Regions from separate parts of the Lysinibacillus sp. NPDC093210 genome, predicted to be linked through region 3. Evidence: predicted binding sites of a transcription regulator. Region 3 holds the regulator's gene; each other region holds the start of a gene.
The links. Region 3 encodes LexA, which represses DNA repair genes until DNA is damaged. Its sites were predicted from a motif close to CGAACATATGTTCG; they were not measured.
Positions count from the first base shown of each region.

Region 1: the regulator LexA is predicted to act here: its motif matches at 5,824-5,837, upstream of uvrB (excinuclease ABC subunit UvrB).
Region 2: the regulator LexA is predicted to act here: its motif matches at 3,737-3,750, upstream of recA (recombinase RecA).

Region 1 covers NZ_JBIVOE010000002.1:756,130-763,837, forward strand. The annotation lists gene ACIP9C_RS09150 (DUF4097 family beta strand repeat-containing protein) at 1-620, opposite strand, end outside; gene uvrA (excinuclease ABC subunit UvrA) at 899-3,763, opposite strand; gene uvrB (excinuclease ABC subunit UvrB) at 3,771-5,750, opposite strand; gene ACIP9C_RS09165 (IDEAL domain-containing protein) at 6,098-6,340, opposite strand; gene ACIP9C_RS09170 (competence protein ComK) at 6,569-7,078, shown strand.
Region 2 covers NZ_JBIVOE010000002.1:287,257-294,964, forward strand. The annotation lists gene rny (ribonuclease Y) at 284-1,843, opposite strand; gene recA (recombinase RecA) at 2,591-3,655, opposite strand; gene ACIP9C_RS06980 (competence/damage-inducible protein A) at 3,907-5,166, opposite strand; gene pgsA (CDP-diacylglycerol--glycerol-3-phosphate 3-phosphatidyltransferase) at 5,184-5,762, opposite strand; gene ACIP9C_RS06990 (helix-turn-helix domain-containing protein) at 5,811-6,722, opposite strand; gene ACIP9C_RS06995 (DUF3388 domain-containing protein) at 6,739-7,527, opposite strand.
Region 3 covers NZ_JBIVOE010000001.1:781,838-789,545, forward strand. The annotation lists gene ACIP9C_RS03910 (DUF896 domain-containing protein) at 44-277, opposite strand; gene ACIP9C_RS03915 (GNAT family N-acetyltransferase) at 461-982, shown strand; gene ACIP9C_RS03920 (YneB family resolvase-like protein) at 1,074-1,739, opposite strand; gene yneA (cell division suppressor protein YneA) at 1,736-2,050, opposite strand; gene lexA (transcriptional repressor LexA) at 2,226-2,843, shown strand; gene ACIP9C_RS03935 (gamma-glutamyl-gamma-aminobutyrate hydrolase family protein) at 2,881-3,603, opposite strand; gene ACIP9C_RS03940 (prepilin peptidase) at 3,616-4,368, opposite strand; gene ACIP9C_RS03945 (potassium transporter) at 4,427-5,143, opposite strand; gene ACIP9C_RS03950 (PilN domain-containing protein) at 5,140-5,733, opposite strand; gene pilM (type IV pilus biogenesis protein PilM) at 5,733-6,707, opposite strand; gene ACIP9C_RS03960 (prepilin-type N-terminal cleavage/methylation domain-containing protein) at 6,813-7,277, opposite strand; gene ACIP9C_RS03965 (type II secretion system F family protein) at 7,382-7,708, opposite strand, start outside.

The DNA.
Region 1 (7,708 bases), on a different contig from region 3:
ACAAGCAATTGTACATTCACCTGCACAAGCTTTAGCTGACTTAAAATTCTAAGTGAGCCTTCCTCGCTCTTAACAACAAATTGTTCCAAGAAATGGTTACGTGTTTCTTCCTCGTTATCATTAAGTAGTGGTGCCTTTACTTTACAGATGATTTGGAAGTTATCACCCTCACACGTTTCTAATGAAAAATTGCCATTCGGTAATTCAACAATGACATTTTCTACATTCTCTGCTGCTAGTTCTTCTGTATGTGTAAATTCAAATTTATCTCCAAATGGTGAAGAAACATCAAATTCTTTTACTTTTTTAACTGCCGTATTCATCATATCCATAAAGATCGAACCGATTTGCGATAAATCTTTACGAAAATCATGCATTTCATCTTGGAAATGTTTAGTGAAGTCTGCATCTTTTTTCTTTTGTTCTTCTTTAAACTCTGGATCTTTAAAGATAGATTCTTTCTCTGTTGAGGATTGCTGACCCATATTCGACACATCGCTATTACTACTTTGAGTGGACTTGCTAGGTTGCTCTAATGCTTCTAATAATGTAATCGCCTCTTGCGCTGAAATTGTACCTTTTTCCACAAGTTCTAAAATTCGTTGACGTTCATTTTGCATAATCATATAGCCTCCCACAGATTGTTATATCTATTTATACGTATCCCTATGTGAAAAGTTTCACTGAAAAAATGAAAAAGCATTAACTATCACAAATTATGAATTACTGCATTGTCGTTATTAGGTGTATTTTTGATATGAGAAAATAAAAAATCTGCAAGATTCCTGAGGGAGAAAAAGCCTTATGCTTGATGCTACAAAAGCTAACGAGCATGCGAGGTCTTAAGTCTTACCCTCGGAAAAGAGCAGATTTTTATAATAAAATATTTTGTAAAAAATTATTTAGATGCTTCTACCAAAGCCGCTTCCATTCGCATTCTATCACGTGTTAATATCGGTTTTAAATATTTCCCTGTATATGATCCAGTTACTTCCACTACTTCTTCTGGCGTACCTGTAGCAACAATTGTACCACCTTTGTCGCCACCCTCTGGACCCAAGTCAATAATGTAATCCGCTGTTTTAATAACATCCAAATTATGCTCAATGACAAGTACTGAGTCACCATTTTCAACAAGGCGTTGCAACACAATCAGTAAGCGTGCAATATCATCTGCATGTAAGCCAGTTGTCGGCTCATCTAAAATGTAAAATGACTTACCTGTTGAGCGGCGATGTAATTCAGAAGCCAATTTAACACGCTGTGCCTCACCACCTGATAGGGTAGTCGCAGGTTGTCCTAATTTCATATAACCTAACCCTACATCAACAATTGTTTGTAATTTACGTTGAATTTTAGGAATGTTTTCGAAGAACACTACAGCATTTTCAATTGTCATATCTAAAATATCGGCAATACTTTTATCTTTATATTTCACTTCAAGTGTTTCTCTGTTATAACGTTTACCATGACAAACTTCACATGGCACATAAACATCTGGCAAGAAATGCATTTCAATTTTAATAATACCGTCGCCACGACAAGCTTCACAGCGACCACCTTTAACATTAAAGCTAAACCGACCTTTTTTATAACCGCGTACTTTGGCCTCATTTGTTGTTGCAAAAACATCGCGAATATCATCAAATACCCCTGTATACGTTGCGGGATTTGAGCGCGGCGTTCTCCCGATTGGTGATTGGTCAATATCAATAACTTTTTCTAACTCATCCAATCCTGTTACTTCTTTATGTGCACCTGGCTTCACCTTTGAACGGTTGAGCTTTTGCGCTAAAGATTTATATAAAATTTCATTGATGAGTGTTGATTTACCAGAGCCAGAAACACCTGTCACCGCTACAAATAGACCTAATGGTACGTCTACTTTGACGTTCTGTAGGTTATTTTCTTTTGCACCTAAAATAGATAATTTACGACCATCTGGTTTACGACGTTCAATTGGTAGCGGTATGAATTTCTTGCCGCTTAAATATTGACCTGTTAACGACTTAGGATTATCCATTACTTCCTGTGGCGTACCTGCCGCAACAATTTGTCCACCATGTACACCAGCACCTGGTCCAACATCAATAAGATAATCCGCTGCTAGCATTGTATCTTCATCATGCTCGACTACAATTAGCGTATTTCCGATATCACGCATATTTTGTAGCGTACTAATGAGACGGTCATTATCTCGCTGATGTAGGCCGATAGATGGCTCATCCAAAATATAGAGCACACCCGTTAAGCGAGAGCCAATTTGTGTTGCCAGACGGATACGCTGAGCCTCCCCGCCTGAAAGTGTTCCCGCAGCACGATTTAATGTTAAATAATCTAACCCTACATTGACTAAGAAGCCGAGGCGTTCTTCAATTTCACGCAATACAAGTTTCGCGATTTGCATATCTTTTTCAGATAAATCGAGCTCTTTGAAAAACGTATCAGCATCCTGAATCGAATACTCTGTTACTTGTCCAATATGCTGATCTGCAATTTTCACAGCTAATGTTTCGGGCTTGAGTCGGTAGCCTTTACAAGATGGGCAAGCTTGCTGAGCCATATATTTCTCCATTTGTTCTCGTACATAATCGGATGTTGTTTCCTTAAAACGGCGCTCTACATTACGAACGACACCTTCGAATTCAATCATCTGATCACGTACATTGCCAAATTCATTTTCATAATGGAAGTGAATTTTATCTTTCCCTGAGCCAAATAAAACCTTGTCCATCTTTTCTTTAGGTATATCTTTGACAGGTACATCCATTGGAATATCGTAATGGTCGCATACAGCCTTTAATAGCTGTGGATAATATTGAGAGCTAGTAGGCTCCCACGGTGCAATAGCATGCTCTAATAATGAACGATCCCAATCTGGCACGATAAGCTCAAGATCAACCTCTTGTGTCGTTCCTAAACCGTCACAACTTGTGCACGCTCCAAATGGACTGTTAAAAGAAAACATACGAGGCTCTAACTCTCCGATTGAAAATCCACATAATGGACATGCATGATGTTCGCTAAATAATAATTCTTCATGCTCCATTACATCGACAAGAACACGTCCTTCTGCCAATCGAAGGGCTGTTTCTAACGAATCACTAAGACGAGCTGCAATTCCTTCTTTTACAACGACACGATCGACAACAACTTCTATTGAATGTTTTTTATTTTTATCAAGATCAATAGCATCATCTAAATCGCGTAATTCTCCATCAATTCGTACACGGACAAAGCCTTGCTTTTTCAAATCCTCAAGTAATTTTACATGTGTCCCTTTACGCCCTGAAATCATCGGTGCAAGTAATTGCATTTTCGTACGTTCTGGATAGACGAGAAGACGATCCACCATTTGCTCAATCGTTTGAGACGTAATCTCAATACCGTGATTTGGACAAATGGGTTTGCCAATACGTGCAAATAGTAAACGCAAATAATCATAGATTTCCGTTACTGTTCCGACTGTTGAGCGCGGATTTCGGCTCGTCGTTTTTTGATCTATTGAAATGGCAGGCGATAGCCCCTCTATTGCATCTACATCCGGTTTATCCATTTGGCCAAGAAATTGGCGCGCATATGCCGATAATGATTCGACATAGCGACGTTGCCCTTCAGCGTAAATCGTATCAAACGCTAATGACGACTTCCCAGACCCAGATAAACCTGTTAACACGACTAATTGATCACGTGGAATTGTGACATTTATATTTTTTAAATTATGTGCTCGTGCGCCTTGCACGACAATTTCTGTATTTTTCACAAGCCAATCACCCTTCTGCTTTCAATTCAAATATTGTATCGCGAAGCTCAGCTGCACGTTCGAAGTCAAGTGCTTTAGCCGCTTCCTTCATCTCAACTTCAAGAGTAGCAAGTAATTTCTCTCTTTCTGCCTTCGTCAATTTTTTGCCTTTCGTTGCCTTTGTTACATAAGACTCCTCTTCCTCTGCCACCTGTGTTGCACGAATAACATCCGGAATCTTTTTGACAATCGTTTTCGGTGTAATACCATGTTCTTCGTTGTAAGCCATTTGAATAGTACGGCGGCGTTTTGTTTCCTCAATTGCCTTTTTCATAGAATCTGTCATATTATCCGCGTACATAATGACATGCCCATTCGCATTACGTGCCGCACGACCGATTGTTTGAATAAGAGAACGCTCTGAACGTAAAAAGCCTTCCTTATCTGCATCTAAAATCGCTACTAGTGATACTTCAGGAATATCTAAGCCTTCACGCAATAAGTTAATGCCGATAAGTACATCATATGTACCTTTACGAAGTTCGCGAATAATCTCAATACGTTCTAATGTCTTAATCTCTGAATGTAAGTATTCCACTTTTAAGCCCATTTCCTTCAAATATGCAGATAAATCTTCCGACATTTTTTTCGTCAACGTTGTTACGAGTACACGCTCATTTTGCGCAATACGACCATGAATTTCATCAATTAAATCATCTATTTGCCCTTCAATTGGACGAACATCAATTAACGGATCTAGTAATCCTGTTGGACGTATAATTTGTTCTACCATTTCAGGAGTATGTTCAATTTCATATGGACCAGGTGTTGCTGATACATAAATAGCTTGATGAATATGTCGTTCGAATTCCTCAAAACGCAATGGGCGATTGTCTAGTGCAGATGGTAAACGGAAACCATGCTCTACTAGTACCCCTTTACGCGCTTGGTCTCCATTATACATACCTCTTACTTGAGGTAATGTCACATGGCTTTCGTCGACAACGAGAAGAAAGTCCTCTGGAAAGTAATCAAGTAATGTATACGGTGTTGCTCCAGCTTCACGTAATGTTAAATGGCGTGAATAGTTTTCAATACCTGAGCAAAAGCCCATTTCACGCATCATTTCTAAATCATAGCGTGTACGCTGCTCTAATCGCTGTGCTTCTAATAGCTTATCTTCTGCTCGCAGTAGCTCAAGGCGTTGTTCTAATTCTTGTTCAATATTGTCAATTGCTTTAAGCATTTTTTCTTCACGTGTAACGAAGTGGGATGCTGGGAAAATTGCTACATGGTCTCGATCTGCCAATATTTCTCCCGTTAAAGCATCTACCTCTCGAATTCGGTCAATCTCATCTCCGAAAAATTCGACACGGACGCAATGTTCATCGCGAGATGCTGGGAAAATTTCCACAACGTCTCCTCGCACACGGAACGTCCCACGAGTAAAACTAATATCATTGCGTTCATATTGCACGTCGACTAATTTTCGAAGTAATTGATTGCGCTCAATCTCCATCCCTGTGCGAATTGATACAACTAATTCTCTATATTCTTCCGGAGAACCTAAACCGTATATACAGGAAACAGACGCAATAATAATGACATCATCACGTTCGAAAAGTGCAGAAGTGGCTGAGTGACGGAGTTTATCAATCTCATCATTAATGCTCGAATCTTTTTCGATATACGTATCTGTTTGCGGAACATACGCTTCCGGCTGAAAGTAATCATAATAACTTACAAAGTATTCAACCGCATTATTTGGGAAGAACTCTTTGAACTCACTATATAATTGACCTGCAAGTGTTTTATTGTGGGCCATAATCAGTGTTGGTTTTTTTACTTGCTGAATGACATTAGAAATCGTAAAAGTTTTGCCCGTCCCTGTTGCACCAAGTAATGTTTGATGTCGTTTCCCTTCACGTACACCCTCCACTAATTCTGCAATCGCCTGTGGCTGATCACCATTAGGCTGATAAGGCGCCTGTAAATCAAATGTTTGCACGCATGTCCCCGTCCTTTCCTACCAATTTGTACATTTATTTTAGCATAGCAGTATTAAAATATCGAACATTTAACGAACGAATGTTTGTTTTTTCTTCATTTTCAATTTCGGTACGTGTATTGTTGATGTAGCATTTGAAGTTTCTCATAGATATGACGCTCTTTCAGTAATTATAAACTTTTAACCTTTATACCCATGATTAGATATATACCCTTTCTTTAATCATAGAATTCTAGAAAAATAAAAGATTTTACATTTTTTCATTAAACATAATAGTGCTGATAACGTCTATTTGGTGACAGACAAAAAAATCCGCTCTCCTGTTATTGGAGAGCGGTCTTATCATATTATTCACTTGCTACTTTGTGTAAAGCCTCTAGTTCAGTTGCGTATAAGTGAAAAGCTTTTTTATCTCGATCGTCGAGTGTTCTATCTATCAGAACCATTAGCTGTTCTTCACGATGCATACGCTGGATATGATTTAAAAATAAATCTAAATAAATCTCGTTCAATAATTTCTCTGCCTCATCAACTTTTTTTGACTGACCTACGGCTTTTAGAAAATCTGTGTACGAATAATATTTATCCAACGATCTCACCTCGATCCTTTTCTAAATTATAAGAAAATTTAGATTAAAATGCAACGCTAAACAAATAAAAATCATCTATTATTTATTAGAATTATAGCGTAATTTCAAGCAAATCCTTTAGGAAAAAGCATCAATTATCTATATATTTTAAGTTTATATCTATATTTTCAGAATGCATTTTTGTCATTTATACTACAAATAATTACTATCAAAAGGAGGCTTTTACATATGTCATCAAATTATGTGAATGGTTATTTAATGTCTTTCAATACTTATTTATTGCTACCGATTCAGCACGAATCTAAAGTTTTTACTCGAGTTATTGACAAGCATAATGAGCTAATTGTGACACGCAAACCTTTGCATGTTTTACGCAAATCTTGCATCTCTTTAGGCACGACTTATGAAGCTGCAAAACATTCTGCAAAACGTTTTTTTGGTAATCAACATAAGCTTCCCATAGTCGTCGCATATGATTATGGCTTTCCTTGCATTTTTTTACCGACCTATTCGCCAAACTCTATACACAATATTTGGATAGGGCTCCACGCTATTTCAAATATTTCGCCGAGTAGTGAAGGATGTATTATCACATTGAAAAATGATATGGAATTTGAGCTGCCTATTAAATATGCTTCGATTAGTAAACAATTTGTTAATGCTTCAATGCTTTATAAACATTATATGGGTGAGCGTAAACAACTTAGCCACGATGCTCCGTATCATCCACCCTTTTAAGGAGAAGGTTCACTATTACTATTAGGGGGAGTGCTTACTTCGTTATTGCATTAGACATTCTAAAGCGTAAAAACCCACTTCGCTTTCCGCGGGCACACACGTAAGCCGTAACCGTCGCTGTCGCGCCGTTTGTTACGTCTTACGTTCTGTGCGTTCCCGCAGGAGTCTTCGTGGGTTTTTACTTGGTTATGTTCTACTAGCAGCGACTAGTTGAACATTGCATTGGAGAGTCCCTTAGTCGTTCTATGCATTGCATTTTACATTCTAATGTCTAAAAACCCACTTCGCTTTCCGCGGGCACACACGTAAGCCGTAACCCTCGCTAACGCGAGGGTTGTTGCGTCTTACGTTCTGTGCGTTCCCGCAGGAGTCTAGGGGGTTTTTACTTGGTTAACCTACTAGCAGTATCATAAAGATTCAGAATTGTTTGAGTGACTGGCACTTTAAAAACGAAAACCTCAGAAGCGTTGAACTGCACCCCAATTGTTAGACACATCTAACAATTGGAGGTGCAGTTTTTTTATGGCTAAATATACTGCAGAGGAAAAATTACAAGCAGCTTTACGATACTTAGAAGGCAAAGAAAGTTCACATGAAATTGCTAAATCGATTGGGACAGATAATAAGGCA
Region 2 (7,708 bases), on a different contig from region 3:
ATAAAGAGGCATAGATGTTACATAAGCTTAAATCTTCTATTATTATTATGGGCTTTCTCTAACTTGTTAGAGGATTTGCAAAAACAAAAAGCGCTTCCGTTTTTCAGGAAACGCTTGTTAATAGAACTGATATATTCATTTCTCATCATGACGATTTGCATAAGGCCACAATCATCTAATCTAAGTGTTTTTCATTCAAATACGTGCTAAGTGCAATCTTGTAATTACTAACCAAATAAAAAGAGGCTCCCCTTGATTAATATCAAGAGGAGCCTCCTATTTATTATTTTGCATACTCCACTGCACGAGTTTCGCGGATAACAGTTACTTTAATATGACCTGGATAATCTAGTTCTTCTTCAATACGCTTACGAATATCACGTGCAAGACGATGAGATGCTAAATCGTCAATTTTTTCTGGTTGAACAATAATTCGGATTTCACGACCTGCTTGGATAGCATATGATTTTTCAACACCATCATAGCTTTCAGAAATCTCTTCTAATTTTTCTAGTCTGCGAATATAGTTTTCCAGTGTCTCACTACGAGCACCTGGACGCGCTGCTGATAATGCGTCTGCTGCAGCAACTAATACTGCAATAACAGATGTCGCTTCCGTATCACCATGGTGTGAAGCAATACTATTAATAACAACAGGATGTTCTTTATATTTCGTAGCTAATTCCACGCCGATTTCAACATGGCTTCCTTCAACTTCATGGTCGATTGCTTTACCTATATCATGCAATAGGCCTGCACGACGAGCTAACGCTACATCTTCACCAAGCTCAGCAGCTAGTAAGCCTGCCAAATGTGCAACCTCCACTGAATGTTTTAGAACGTTTTGCCCGTAACTTGTACGGTATTTCATGCGACCCAAAATCTTCATTAAGTCGGGATGTAGATTGTGAATACCGATTTCAAATGTCGTTTGTTCCCCTGTTTCACGAATTTGTTCATCCACCTCTCGACGAGATTTCTCAACCATTTCTTCGATGCGTGCAGGGTGAATACGACCATCCTGTACCAGTTTTTCAAGTGCAAGTCGAGCCGTTTCACGACGAATTGGATCAAAACCAGATAAAATTACTGCTTCTGGTGTATCATCAATAATTAAATCAATTCCTGTTAATGTTTCGAGTGTACGGATATTACGACCCTCTCTACCAATAATACGACCTTTCATTTCATCATTTGGCAAGTTCACAACAGAGACTGTTGTTTCTGCAACGTGGTCTGCAGCAAAGCGTTGCAGTGCCAATGATAAAATTTCACGTGCTTTTTTATCAGATTCCTCTTTCACACGCATTTCAGATTCCTTCGTCATTACAGCAATATCAGTTGCTAGCTCTTTTTCTACTTCACTTAAGATAATAGTCTTAGCTTCATCTCTTGTTAATGCAGAAATGCGCTCTAGTTCTGTTTTTTGCGCTGCAACAAGCTCGTCCACTTTGCTTTCCATCTGTTCAATATGCTGTTGTCTTTCAGCTAGAGCTTGTTCCTTACGCTCTAAGCCGGCTTCTCTCTTATTCAGAGCATCATCCTTGCGATCAAGATTCTCTTCTCTTTGCAATAAACGGTTCTCTTGTTTTTGAAGTTCTAAACGACGATCACGAATGTCATTTTCTGCTTCAGTGCGAAATTTGTGAGTTTCATCTTTGGCTTCAAGTAGTGCTTCTTTCTTTAATGCCTCCGCCTCTCGTTTTCCTTCTTCAACGATTGTTTCAGCGACATGTTTAGCACCAGTGATTTTTGAGTCATTCACTTTTTTCATGTAGATATAGCTAACAGCGGCACCAACGATGAGTCCAAGCAAAGCGGAGATGATAGTAATTCCATCCATATGAACACCTCCTCTTGCTATTTGGGTAATACAGTTTCAGTCGGCGCATACAAAAATTGTACTGCCTATTTTAAAGTCATAATTCAGAAATTATACATATTTAATTGTATAGCTAGGCTCAGGCTCTGTCAAGGATAGACGGGCATCTGTTCGCCTATCAGCAGCAAAAAAAGTAAGTCATATCCATTAGATGGATATATTAACTATTACTTTTGAGCTAGAGAAAATGCCTTCTTCGATGAATATTCTTTTTATCAGGACGAAGGTTACAATACAATTATTACCACAATTACCGTCATCTTAATACAATTATTTTAACTTTCTTTGACAAATGAACATATCGTCTATTTTTCAGCTGGCCAATCAAAAATTTCATACCCTATTTCACGCATAAGTATATCTATAATTTACGTTAGCTATCTATCAATTCCAGTACCCCTTCATTCTATTAAACTAACAATAAAAACAAAAAAATCGTTCTTACTTCTTATGAGTAAGAACGATTTAGATTGAAGTAGACTGCTATGTTGATTGATTTCCTCTATAAGCGCACGCTTTCTGCACAGCGTTTCTGTAAGCCCCAACCCTCGCTAGCGTGGATTGTTTGTCTTACGCACTATGCGTTACAGCAGAAGTCGCCGACGTGTGCTCTAACCAACTTATTAAAATGCAAATAGAGTGAACTTCTTAATGCATTTTGTCGCATCCTAAGCATTCTCATTCCTTTAGAAGTGAGAACGATATTTATTATTTTTCATCTTCAAGAAGAAGCATTAGCTCTTCATCCATTTCCTCGTCATCATGTGCAGCAATTGTATACTGTGTTGCGGCAATTCCGTAAGAAGAACGAATTTTATTTGCAATTTCTTCTAAAACAGCAGGATTCTCTTTTAAATATTGTTTTGCGTTTTCACGTCCTTGGCCTAGACGCTCATCGCCATAAGCGTACCAAGATCCACTTTTTTGAACGATGTCTAATTCTACACCTAAATCGACTGTTTCGCCCTCTTTTGAGATCCCTTCACCATACATAATATCAACCTCAGCTGTACGGAATGGTGGTGCCACTTTATTTTTCACAATTTTAATTTTCGTACGATTACCCATGATGTCATTACCTTGTTTTATTGCTTCTGCACGACGTACTTCTAAACGTACTGAGCTATAAAATTTAAGCGCACGACCACCAGGTGTCGTTTCTGGATTACCGAACATAACACCAATTTTTTCACGAATTTGGTTAATGAAAATAGCGATAGTTTTTGATTTATTGATAGCGCCTGAAAGCTTACGTAATGCTTGTGACATTAAACGAGCTTGTAAACCAACGTGAGAGTCACCCATATCGCCTTCAATTTCAGCTTTCGGTACTAGCGCTGCAACAGAGTCAATAACGATAATATCAATAGCACCACTACGCACTAACGCTTCTGCAATTTCAAGCGCTTGCTCACCAGTATCTGGTTGTGATAATAAAAGTTCATCGATATTTACGCCTAATTTTTGAGCATAAATCGGATCTAACGCATGCTCAGCGTCAATAAATGCTGCTTGTCCACCCTTTGCTTGTACTTCCGCAATGGCATGTAGTGCAACTGTTGTTTTACCTGATGATTCTGGACCATATACTTCAATAATACGTCCACGTGGGTATCCACCTATGCCTAATGCTGCATCAAGTGCTAATGAACCACTAGAAGATGTAGCAATTTCTAAATCTGTTTTTTCGCCTAGCTTCATAATAGAGCCTTTACCGAAATTCTTCTCAATTTGTTTTAACGCCTGTTCTAAGGCTGCTTTACGATCACTCATTATTTTTCCTCCTTCAAAACTGTTCACTGTTATTGTCTATCTCTACTATACTTGTTTTTTTGAGAACACGCAAGAAAAAAGCGAACATTTATTCGATTTTAATCCAAAATAAAAATTTGGATAAGTTTTTCCTACCCAAATTCCCATTTTCAACTATAAGCAATTACGCTCCAGTCGTAATTGCACCCAAATTTTTTCGAGCCTATGCATTGCTTCAGCTAGGGCTAATCCCTACTGAACCTACTAGCAAATTAAAATCGTTTCATATATCCTCGTTCTTCTAATTGTTGCATTAAATAATGAAATGTAAATTTAACCGCACGTAAACGATTTGTATTGCGCATACCTGATAAATGCAGTAAATATGTTATTGGCTCTTCGTCATCTATAGCAATTCCAATCCATACCGTTCCAACTGGCTGATGGTCATGTGCAGTAGGGCCAGCCGCTCCTGTTAATCCAATACCAATATCCGTGCCAAATTTATCACGCACTGCGCTAGCCATTGCTGCAGCACATTCACTGCTCACAATACCATAAGTATCTAGTAATTGTTGATCGATACCTAGCTGCTTTACCTTGGCATCTTCTGTATAGGTCACTACGCCTCCTATAAGCACATTGCCTACGCCTGGTATCTCAGCAAGCTCTGATTGAAATAAACCTGCTGTTAAGCTTTCTGCAGCAGAAATCGTTAATTTATTATCTTGCAACATCTCTACTGTTTTCGAGGCAAGTGAATCATCATTTATGCCATATTGGAAGTCTCCTACAATAGCGCGAATCTCCGCTACTTTATCAGCAATAAGCTGTTGGGCTTCCTGCTCTGATTGCGCCTTTGCTGTTACACGTAAAGTGACTTCGCCATCAGCAGCTAGTGGGGCAACTGTCGGATTTGTTTGTGTATCTAAAATATCTTGTACACGCACTTCTAACTCAGCTTCTCCAATGCCATAAAAGCGCATTACATGAGACACGATGACTCCGCCGTCATTTAGCATTGTACCAAGCTTTGGCTTCGCTTCAAATTGGAACATCGGCTCCAGTTCTTTTGGAGGTCCAGGAAGTAAAATGTAGGTACGCTTATCCTTTGTCAAAATCATCCCTGGTGCCATACCATGATGATTAGCTAGCACCTCACTGCCTGCTAATACAAGCGCCTGCTTGCGGTTATTTTCCGTCATTGAGATGCCTCGTTTAGCAAAAAATTGCTCAATGTAGGACAATGCAACTTGATCAATTACAAGATCTAGCCCAAGATGACGAGCAATTGTCTCCTTCGTCAAATCATCCTTTGTAGGGCCTAAACCACCTGAAAAAATGATAAGATCAGCGCGCGATTCCGCTATGCTTACTGCTTCCTCTAACCGTTTTGAATTATCGCCAACAACGGTATGATAAAACACATTAATTCCTAACTCAGAAAGCTGATTAGAAATAAACTTTGCATTTGTGTTTGAAATCTGTCCAAGTAATAACTCTGAGCCAACTGCAAGGATTTCAGCATTCATGATTCACAAGACCTTTCTTATTTAGACTCAAGTAATACACGTCGATTTAGATAGAAATAATCCCATCCAGACCAAAGTGTAAAGAACAATGCAATATATAGCATTATTGTATCAAATGGGATACCGAAAATCACAAAAATTGTATTGTGTAAAAGTGCAGCGGCAATAGCTACAATTTGTGCCCATGTTTTAATCTTACCAAGCTGATTCGCCGCTACGACTTCTCCACCACCTGCAAGAATTAAACGTAAACCTGTTACCGCAAATTCACGGCTTATAATAACAATAATCACCCAAGCCGGTGCCATACCAAGCTCTACCATTAAAATAAACGCTGCAGAGACAAGTAATTTATCCGCTAAAGGATCTAAAAATTTACCAAACGTCGTTACAAGATTATACTTTCTCGCATAGTAACCATCTACCCAATCCGTCGTCGATGCAATGATAAAAATAAGAGCTCCCACAAAATGATGGACTGGCATTTCTGCACTAAATAAGTTCATTGTTCCCCAGCCGAAATCAAACATCATAACAATTACAAAGAACGGAATAAGCAAGATACGTGAAATGGTAATTTTATTTGGAATGTTCATTTTTCTAACACCTTTCATGATGAAAGAAAGTAGTCATCATTAGGATGACTACTGTTCTTTATTGAAATTGACGACAATATTTTGCGTAACGATTTGCTGTGCGTACGTTATAAGTTCGTCATTAATATAAACCTTAGCTTGAGTTGAATTGCCTAAACGAATACGAGCATAGTTTTGCGCTGTTGCATCAAACTCAACAACTTCACCTGCGTTATAAACACGCGTATCTGCTAGTAATTCTTGTTGCTGTTGGTCGCGAATACCAATAAATGTAGGACCCGAAACTTCAATACGTATTTTAAATGTATCAGCACCTGTTAACGTGTAAGATGTTGTAGCGCCATCTGCTTCGATTGTGCCTGCTGAAATCGTTTGCTTCACATCTTCTTCAGTTTTACTTTCATCTGGTGTTTCATTTGTCGATTCTTTAGTCGCATCAGCTTGTGCTTTTTTATCTTCTTCCGCTTTTTCTTTTTCACTATCTATTGGTTTTGGTTTTTTATCGTACTCCACCACTGGTGTTGAATCATCATATTCATTTGTTCCTGTTTTGCTTTTTGATTGTAAAAGGACCCAAATTGCTACAATAATAACGATAATAAATAAAGCGACAATGACTTTTGGCATAGCCTCCATCATTTTATTTGAAGGGCTTTTTGAAACTTTTCTTCTCGTTGAAGTTTGAGTCATCGATTGGCTAACTTGGTCGTTCTTTGTGCCTGGCAATTCGCCTTTATACGTCTCTAAAATATCCTCTGGATTTAACCCTACAGCCTCAGCATATTGTTTAATAAACGCTCGTACATAAAACGAACCTGGCATAATTGAATAATTGCCTTCTTCAATACCTACTAAATAACGTTTTTGAATTTTCGTTATTTCTTGTAAATCGTCTAAGCTGTAGCCTTTAGACAGTCTCGCCTCTTTCAGTCGAGTACCTAATTCTGCCACTAATAACACCTACTTTAATATCAAATTAAAAATTAAATCCTCCAAATGAATCGGATTCGGACATCATATGATTTTTTTCCATTATTTCATAAGTAATTTCTTCATCAGGGTGATGACGTAGTTCAATGATATAATCAAAATCCTCAATCTTATATTCAGAATGCTGAACAAACATATCAGGATGCTCTACTACTTTAATAGAAGGCATATTCATCATTTCACGTACTAGTTGCAAATGTCGCTCGTCCTCAGAACGCCTTGTAACAATACCATCCAATATAAAAATATTATTGTCACTGAATTCATCGCCGGCGAGCTTATTACGAATAGTTTGCTTAATCATTGTAGACGATAAGAAAATCCATTTTTTATTGGCACAAACACTTGCCGCCACAATAGATTCTGTTTTACCAACCCGAGGCATCCCGCGTATTCCAATGAGCTTATGACCTTCTTTTTTAAAGAGTTCTGCCATAAAGTCCACTAAAATACCTAGTTCATCTCGTACAAAGCGGAAGGTATTTTTTTCGTCTGCATCTCGTGGAATATAATGACCATGCCTGATAGCTAAACGATCACGGAGTTTAGGTTGTCGAAATTTAGTAACGTGGATATGTTCCATTGTCGAAACAATTGTACGAAAACGCTCAATTGCTTCATCATTGTCTGTATGCACTAACATCCCACGTCGATCTTCATCGACACCATTAATTGATATAATATTGACTCGAAGCATCCCTAAAAGTGAAGCAATATCTCCTAATAATCCAGGGCGATTCACCTGAATTTCATATTCAAAGTACCAATCGCTCAAACACACTCGTTCCCTTCCTATTAGTTAACGTAAAAAATCTTTTATAAGTTCCATCATAGCTGATTTTTTATGTAATGGAAAGTTAGAATACATGGAATTATAGCGTTATTTTTAATTTCTTACTAATTTTTTTTGGTAGTATTGGAAATAGACTTACATACGTTCCCTTTTCCGCACTATT
Region 3 (7,708 bases):
ATAGAAACCCAAAACGATCTAGTACTGGATTAAATGTGACATATTAATTTAAAAATTTATTTTTTTTCGCTTGTTTTACCTTCTCAGGTGTAACGTCATTGCCTTCTTCATCGACAACTTTAACATTTTCAATCGTATCGCGCATTGACGCTCTAAATGTATCTAAATATTCTTTGCGAAGAGAAGTACGCTCTTTCGCTTCTTCCTCTGTTAAATTGCCCGCCTTCGCTTTTGCTGCTAATTCATTAATTCGATTAATTTTTTCTTTTGATAACATTGTTACACACCTTTCAATACCTTTATCACTTCAGTATGCAAAGTATAGCATGGTTTCCCTTAAAATGCAGTTATACCAACCCTTAAAAACACTTCTTAGCCATAATTTACATGACTTCCAGATGTTAGTCGTGTATAACTAATTATACAAGGAAAAAATTTATACTTTATTGGAGGAAATAAGGTGAACATCACAACACAGCGATTACATATTCGAAAATTTGAAGCACAAGATTTGCAAGCTGTTTATAGTTATATGTCCGATAAATCGGTGATGTACTATATGCCAGAAGGTGTTTTAACTGTAGAACAGGTACAAAAATTTATAACAGATAATAGCGGGGAGCAAGCACAACATTTTGCTATTGTTTTACATGATCAGCCACAAGTCATCGGTCATCTAGTTTTCCATCCCTACTTTGGTGAACATACCTATGAAATTGGTTGGGTGTTGAATCCTGCATATTATCGTCATGGCTATGCTTCAGAAGCAGCGCACGCCCTATTAGATTATGGGTTTACCAATATGAAGCTTCATAGAATTATCGCTACATGCCAGCCCGAAAATATTGCTTCCTACCGAGTGATGGAAAAAATCGGTATGCGACGTGAAGGTTTTTTCAAAAAGTGTATACCGTTTGGTGACGACTGGTGGGATGAATACTATTACGCTATTTTACAGGAAGAATGGTCAGCTTTAATATGAAATTTATCTTGCCCTACAACAACCTACTTGGACAGTTTATTTTACAAACAGGAACGTTTTTAAGCATGAAAAAAAGATTAGCAGGGCAAAATTAATTGCCCGCTAACCTTTCTTGATGTTCTTGATACCGCCTATGTACGGTTGCCTTACTAACATCGAAGCCAAGACCTCTTAGTGTCGCAGCAATTTCCTCATAGGTAAAGCCCCGATTACGCAGCTTCACAATTTCTTCTATAGGCACTTCCTTACGCTCCTGACCATTTGGATTACCACGATTGGAAAGGTTATTTTCAGGACGATAGCCATTTTCTACTGCACGGCGCATGCCACGACGAATTTTCGCATTATGGATTTTACGTTGATATTCCTCAACAATAGCTAAAATTTCGAGCAACATCGTATCCATCTCATTCAATTGTACAGGCCCTGCATCACGCATGGAAAAAACATCTGTTTCAGTTTTTTGCAATAAATGAAGTACAGCCATTCGTGCATTACCACGTCCTAAACGTGTTTCATCTTGCACAAATAATGCTTGTATCTCGTTTTCTTTAATATAATCGAGCATTTCAAGTAATCCTTCGCGCTCAACATCATACCCACTATGCTTATCCAGAAAAACATTTTTCACATCATAGTTTTGTTCCTCAGCATATCGAAGTAATTCTTCTTGTTGACGCTCCAATGAAGAACTTTGTGTCTCTTTTTCGGTGCTCACACGGCAGTAAATTACAGCCGTTTGTTGTTTATTCATCATCTTTCACTTCTCGCAATTTCAATTGAATTGGTGGGTATCTTATTGTCACCCACTACTGGTATAACGAGTGATTTTCCAGCAACTATTTTCACGCTATGTAATTCGTTCTCGGCTTTCACAAGTTTTATCCAGTCGTCCGTACCCATTTTACCACGGTATTGCTCAGCTAACGACCATAAGCTATCGCCATGTTCAATATTAATTTCTGTGTAAGTAATGTCTCCAGGATCAGTTATAACAAGATAACCTGCAAATAGTAAAAATGCGCCTAACAAAATTGAAATATGTGTATTTTTTTTAAACCAATTCATTCATCTTATCCCCTTTTTAGAATGTTTGTTCGGAATGTATGTTCTTATAATAAAGCGAACAGACGTTTTTGTCAAACACTTTTCGAACCTATGTTTGCATAAGTGTTCGCATTCTGCTATACTATCTAGTAAGAAGATAGTAAGAAGAATGATATAAAAAAAGAGGTGAGCAATCATGAAAAAAGTTTCGAAAAGACAAGAGGATATACTAGCGTTTATCAAAGAAGAAGTACGTGCAAAAGGCTATCCGCCATCTGTACGTGAAATTGGGGAAGCAGTTGGACTTGCTTCCAGCTCAACGGTTCATGGACATTTAGCTCGTTTAGAGCAAAAGGGCTTTATTCGACGAGATCCTACTAAGCCACGTGCGATTGAAATTTTAGAGCCAGAGGATTCAATTCAAAAGCAAAGCGTCATCCATGTACCACTTGTTGGTAAGGTAACAGCTGGATCACCTATAACAGCTATCGAAAATATCGACGAATATTTCCCATTACCTGATATTTACGGTACAAGTGAAGATCAGCTATTTATGTTAGAAATCATGGGTGAATCGATGATCGAGGCGGGTATTTTTGACGGAGATTTAGTCATCGTCAAGCAAAGAGCAACAGCTGATAACGGTGATATTGTTGTTGCAATGACAGAAGAAGATGAAGCAACAGTTAAACGCTTCTTCAAGGAAAAAAATCATTTCCGCTTACAGCCAGAAAACGCTACAATGGAACCGATTATTGTAGATCAAGTTTCAATTTTAGGACAAGTAGTCGGCTTATATCGCCGTGTACATTAATGCATTCTCATACTTAGCAAACAAAAAAGAGAAGCACTCATGCTTCTCTTTTATATTTTAAGCTCTGCTCCGTGAAGGCAGCAAAGAGCTTCTCTGCAGCTAAATCTCCTACAACGGCTTGTTCTTCTGGATGCCACTGCACTGCTAAACAAAACGGGTAGTCTTCATGTACGAACGCTTCAACTAGGCCATCACTCGATTTCGCTGCAACGATTAGCTTCTCTGCTAATACATTTACAGCTTGATGGTGAAATGAATTCACAGCAATTTTTTCTTCCTCGATAATTGATTTTAACAACGTATCAGGCGTTAATTGCACATAATGTGTAGCTACACCACGAGCGGCTAGTTGCGTATGTTTCAACAGCCTACTACTATGATATTCGCTATCAACATCTTGGTATAAAGTTCCACCTAGTGCAACATTGAGTATTTGCATGCCACGGCAAATCCCGAAAATCGGCATTTTCCTTGTAAAAGCCGCATGAATTAAGGCAAGCTCCACCTTATCTCGTTCTGGATGTATTTGTCCTAGCTTCGGTAGAGGCTCCGCTCCAAATTCAAATGGATGAACATCATGACCACCAGATAATAATAAGCCATCCGTCAGCGATAAAATTTGTGCTACATCTTCCTCTACCCCTAGTGGAATAATAAGTGGAATGCCACCAGCCTCAATCACACTTTTACTATAGGCTACATTCAATCTTGACGATAAATCGTCCTCCGCAAATGCTGTAATACCAATAATCGGTTTCATCCATATACCCCCTTACCATAATCCTACATACCAATCAATGATGACATTCCCATAGTAATACACGATAATTGCAGCTAAAGCAATGGATGGTCCAAAAGGAATCGGCGTTTTTCGACCTTGTTGCCGTACTTTGAGCACGATTATCCCGACAATCATACCAATTACTGCCGCTACAAATAATGTCAATAATGTATTTATTGTACCAAGTACAAGTCCAAGTAAAAAGAATAATTTAATATCGCCACCGCCCATACCACCACGTGATACAACAGCAATACAATATAATATGCCAAAGCCAACAACGGCACCTACGATACTATCCCACCACGGTGTTAAGGGTGATAACACCCGTCCAATAGCTAATAATGGCAAAAAAAACAAAAGCACTTTATCAGGAATAAGCATATATGCGAAGTCCGATACAACGAGGATTACTAATAATGATATCAATAGTATAGCTACGATAAACTCTTTACTAAAGCCTAATTGCCAATATGAAAAGGCGAATAATACCCCTGTTAGCAACTCCATTAGCGGATAAATCCACGAAATTTTTTGCCCACAGCTACGACATTTACCTGCTAAAAAAACATAGGACAAAACTGGCACTAAATCAATTGCCGTTAATTGTCTCTGACAGCTCGTACAATGAGAAGGCGGCTTTACAATTGACTCCTTTATCGGCACACGTAATCCTACAACATTAAAAAACGATCCAAAAACTAGTCCAAATACAAATACTAGTATTGTATAAGCCATTTCCATTTTTACTGCCTCCTAAACTAACATAGCGCCCATACTTTGGAGTATGCGCGCCTTAACATCATTGTTCCCCTTCGTAATAGAAGGTTGTTACCTGAATGGTAGCCTTAATGGATGAATCTGCATCCTCCTCAAATAAAACTTCTTCCCCAGTTAATGTAATATCTAATGTGTCGATTTTCATCACACGTTCAATTTTTTCAATTTCCTTTAAAAATTCAAGCATTGCCTTCGTATCTTTTGCGACAACATCAATACTAAACGTCACTAATTTCAATTCTGCTGGTAATGCTTCTTTAGCAATTGTAGACGTTGGTAATGTTTTATCCCCTTCTTCACCATCTGCTTGCACGCTATTTTCAGTAAGTTGTTGTGCTGTGTCACTGAGCGCTTGCTCCTCAATTGCTGACGTGTTTGGGTCAATAATCGAAGAGTCCATCACGAGTGAATCATAATTATTAAATTCTACAGCTTCAACCCGCGTTCCTGTTACTGCTTCTATTTCCTCGATATTTCGAATAACACCTTCAATGGCGCGAGTTTGAGGCACTTTTTTTCGCAAAGATAGCACACTTACACCATGTGATTGTTGTACCGTATCTAATGCAGCAATTTGCTCCTGAATTGTTGCAATTTCTTGTTGAAGTGCACTTACGTCTTGTTCCTTCGCCTCTACCTCTTCCAATTTAGGTGTTAATAAATAGTAATAGAGCGCAAATAACAGTGCTGCAACTAATGCGGTTAGCAGAAGAATCGCTGAGTTTTTGCTGCTTGTCATGATTCTCTACCTCCAGCCAAATAAATAAAATCAATTGCCAACGTAATGGTTACCGAATAACGCGGTAATTCCTGATATTTATCCTTTAAATTTACTTCGCTTTGCTCCCCAATCGATAACTCAAAATTTTCAATTGTTCCAACTTGAATATCCGTGAAATAAGGGCTTACGTTTAGTTTATCAAGATAGTTTGAAATAGCTGACATCGTTTCAAAATCAGCGGTAATTTCTATATTTGTATCACCAAATTGATAATTCCGTAAATACGTCTGCTCTGGCAATAATGCTTGCGTCTCATCTATTAATGGTGTTACAGGGTAAGCTACATGATTGACAAATTGAACCGATTGCTCAAGCGAACCTGCATTCATATTTCGTATACCATCTAATTCTATTTGTAGCTTTTCTTGCTGTGACGTCAGCTCTATTTCCTGCGCATTTAATTTCGTAATCTCGCCTCTTGCCTGAAAATATTGGATTATCATGAACGCTAAAACGATACCAACTAGTACAATAATTAATATATATAAGAGAATTGGTGCTGATTTCTGTTTTTCTAAATTCGGTAAGAGGTTAATTTCAGGTACCATCAGTGTACCTCCTTCAAAGCCAGCCCTATTAGACTCGCAAACTTCTCAGAAAATTGAGGGAAAGATTTTTGTACCATGGCGTCATTTAACACCGTAATGGGTGTCGTGAAATTATTACTTAGAAACTCCGTAATCGTAGGCAATAATGGATTATCACCTAAAAGGAAAATATCATCTACACTTTTTTCACCTTTATGTAACGAGAATTTAAAAAAGTTCATAATACGATCAATTTCAAGAATTTGATCCGTTAGTGTCAATTGATAATTGTCTTGATCATCTATTAAATGGAATGAGTAATTAAACTCTTCCTGCTCTTTTGGTTGCCATTTTGCTAAGTCTGTTTCAAACGATTGATAACGTAAAAACTCTAGTTGACCGTACGAATAAATGCTAATCGACAATTCGTTTATAGACCAATCTGCTATTAAATATGTTCTGTCTATTTCTAGTAATTGCATATGCTCTAATAGACGAATATTACACAATGCTCGAATATCAGCAGCTTGCGGTTCTAGCGAAGCATCGAGCAACATCCCTATCGTTTTGTTCACTTCTTCTGATGGAGCCGCAAATAACATCGCTTGTCCATCATTCGGGGTTGGATCATAAACATCTATAAGTGGCTCGTGAAATGGTAAATGAATCGTTTGTCCAAGCTCCATTTCAGCGTAGCTTTTTAACTCTTTTGACTCCACATCATGCGGATGTTCAAAACTCTTGAGCAACACGGAAGTATCCGGTACAAAAATACGTGCATTTTGCTTCTTGCCTGCCCATTTGGCAACATGATTTTTCATCATATCAAACAATACGATTTCATCATTGATTATTGAACCTTCGACTACCCCTTGCGCCAATGGTAACTCATAGCCCTTCCACTGCGATGGATCAGCACCTTTTGCCACAAGCGCACGCAAAACATAATCCTTTATCTCAATCGACACATGCGAATTCTTTTTCTTTTTAAACATGCGAAAAGATGCCTCCTTTTGACTGAATCAAGTGTCTAAACATTAACCATCCATTTCCCAACCAGAAGCGCGGTATTGGCTACGCTTCTGAGTGGGTTGGGAGGGTTACTGCGTTTTTTTTGTTGTTCCTATAGTATAATTACTTTTAATTTTGCTTCCCTTTTCAATATCTGCATTAATAGCATCAATTGAGTGTGCTGTAAATATTACACTATATGCTCCCACTACATTAGGTACTGTTGCTGTTAATTTTCTAGGAACATCTTTAGAAACTTTAGATGTTGTTGGAATTTTACCAGCAGCATCTAAATATTTTTCAGTAATTAATGTTGAAATTTGTACATCGTCTGCTGCCTCAGGATTATCAGTATAGTAAATATTAGCAGCGTTTATTACGTTGATACCATCTGCTTTTACTGCATTGAATTTTGAGTTATCAATAATATTCCCAATCGCAGGAATCGCAATGGCTGCGACAATCGCTAAAATCACAATTACAGCTAGTAACTCGATAAGTGTTAAACCTTTTTGGTTTTTTAATAGTTTTTTGTTCAGTAATTTTTTGAACATGGTGTGTTCCTCCTTTAATAATGGTTTATAATTAGTGCGAAAACACGTACACCCGTAACGACAATACCTATTTTTCATACCACCTCCTTTAAGTTTTCTACTGTTTACATACTTTCATAGAGTGCGAACATCGGTAGGAAGATTGCTGCTACGATAACGCCTACAACCCCTGATAAAACGAGTATCATTAAGGGTTCGATTAGCGATTTTAATGTATCGACCGAGCGATCGACTTCATCCTCATAGAAATCGGCTATTTTTTCTAGCATATAATCGAGTGAACCTGTTGTTTCACCGATTGATGTCATTTGCGTTACTAACGGCGGAAATAGCCAGCTTTTTTCTAATGGCTCCGATAAAGTACCACCCTTTTCAAGATTATCCCGTGCCTCCAAAACAACCTTCCCAACTACTGGGTTGCCTACAACTTT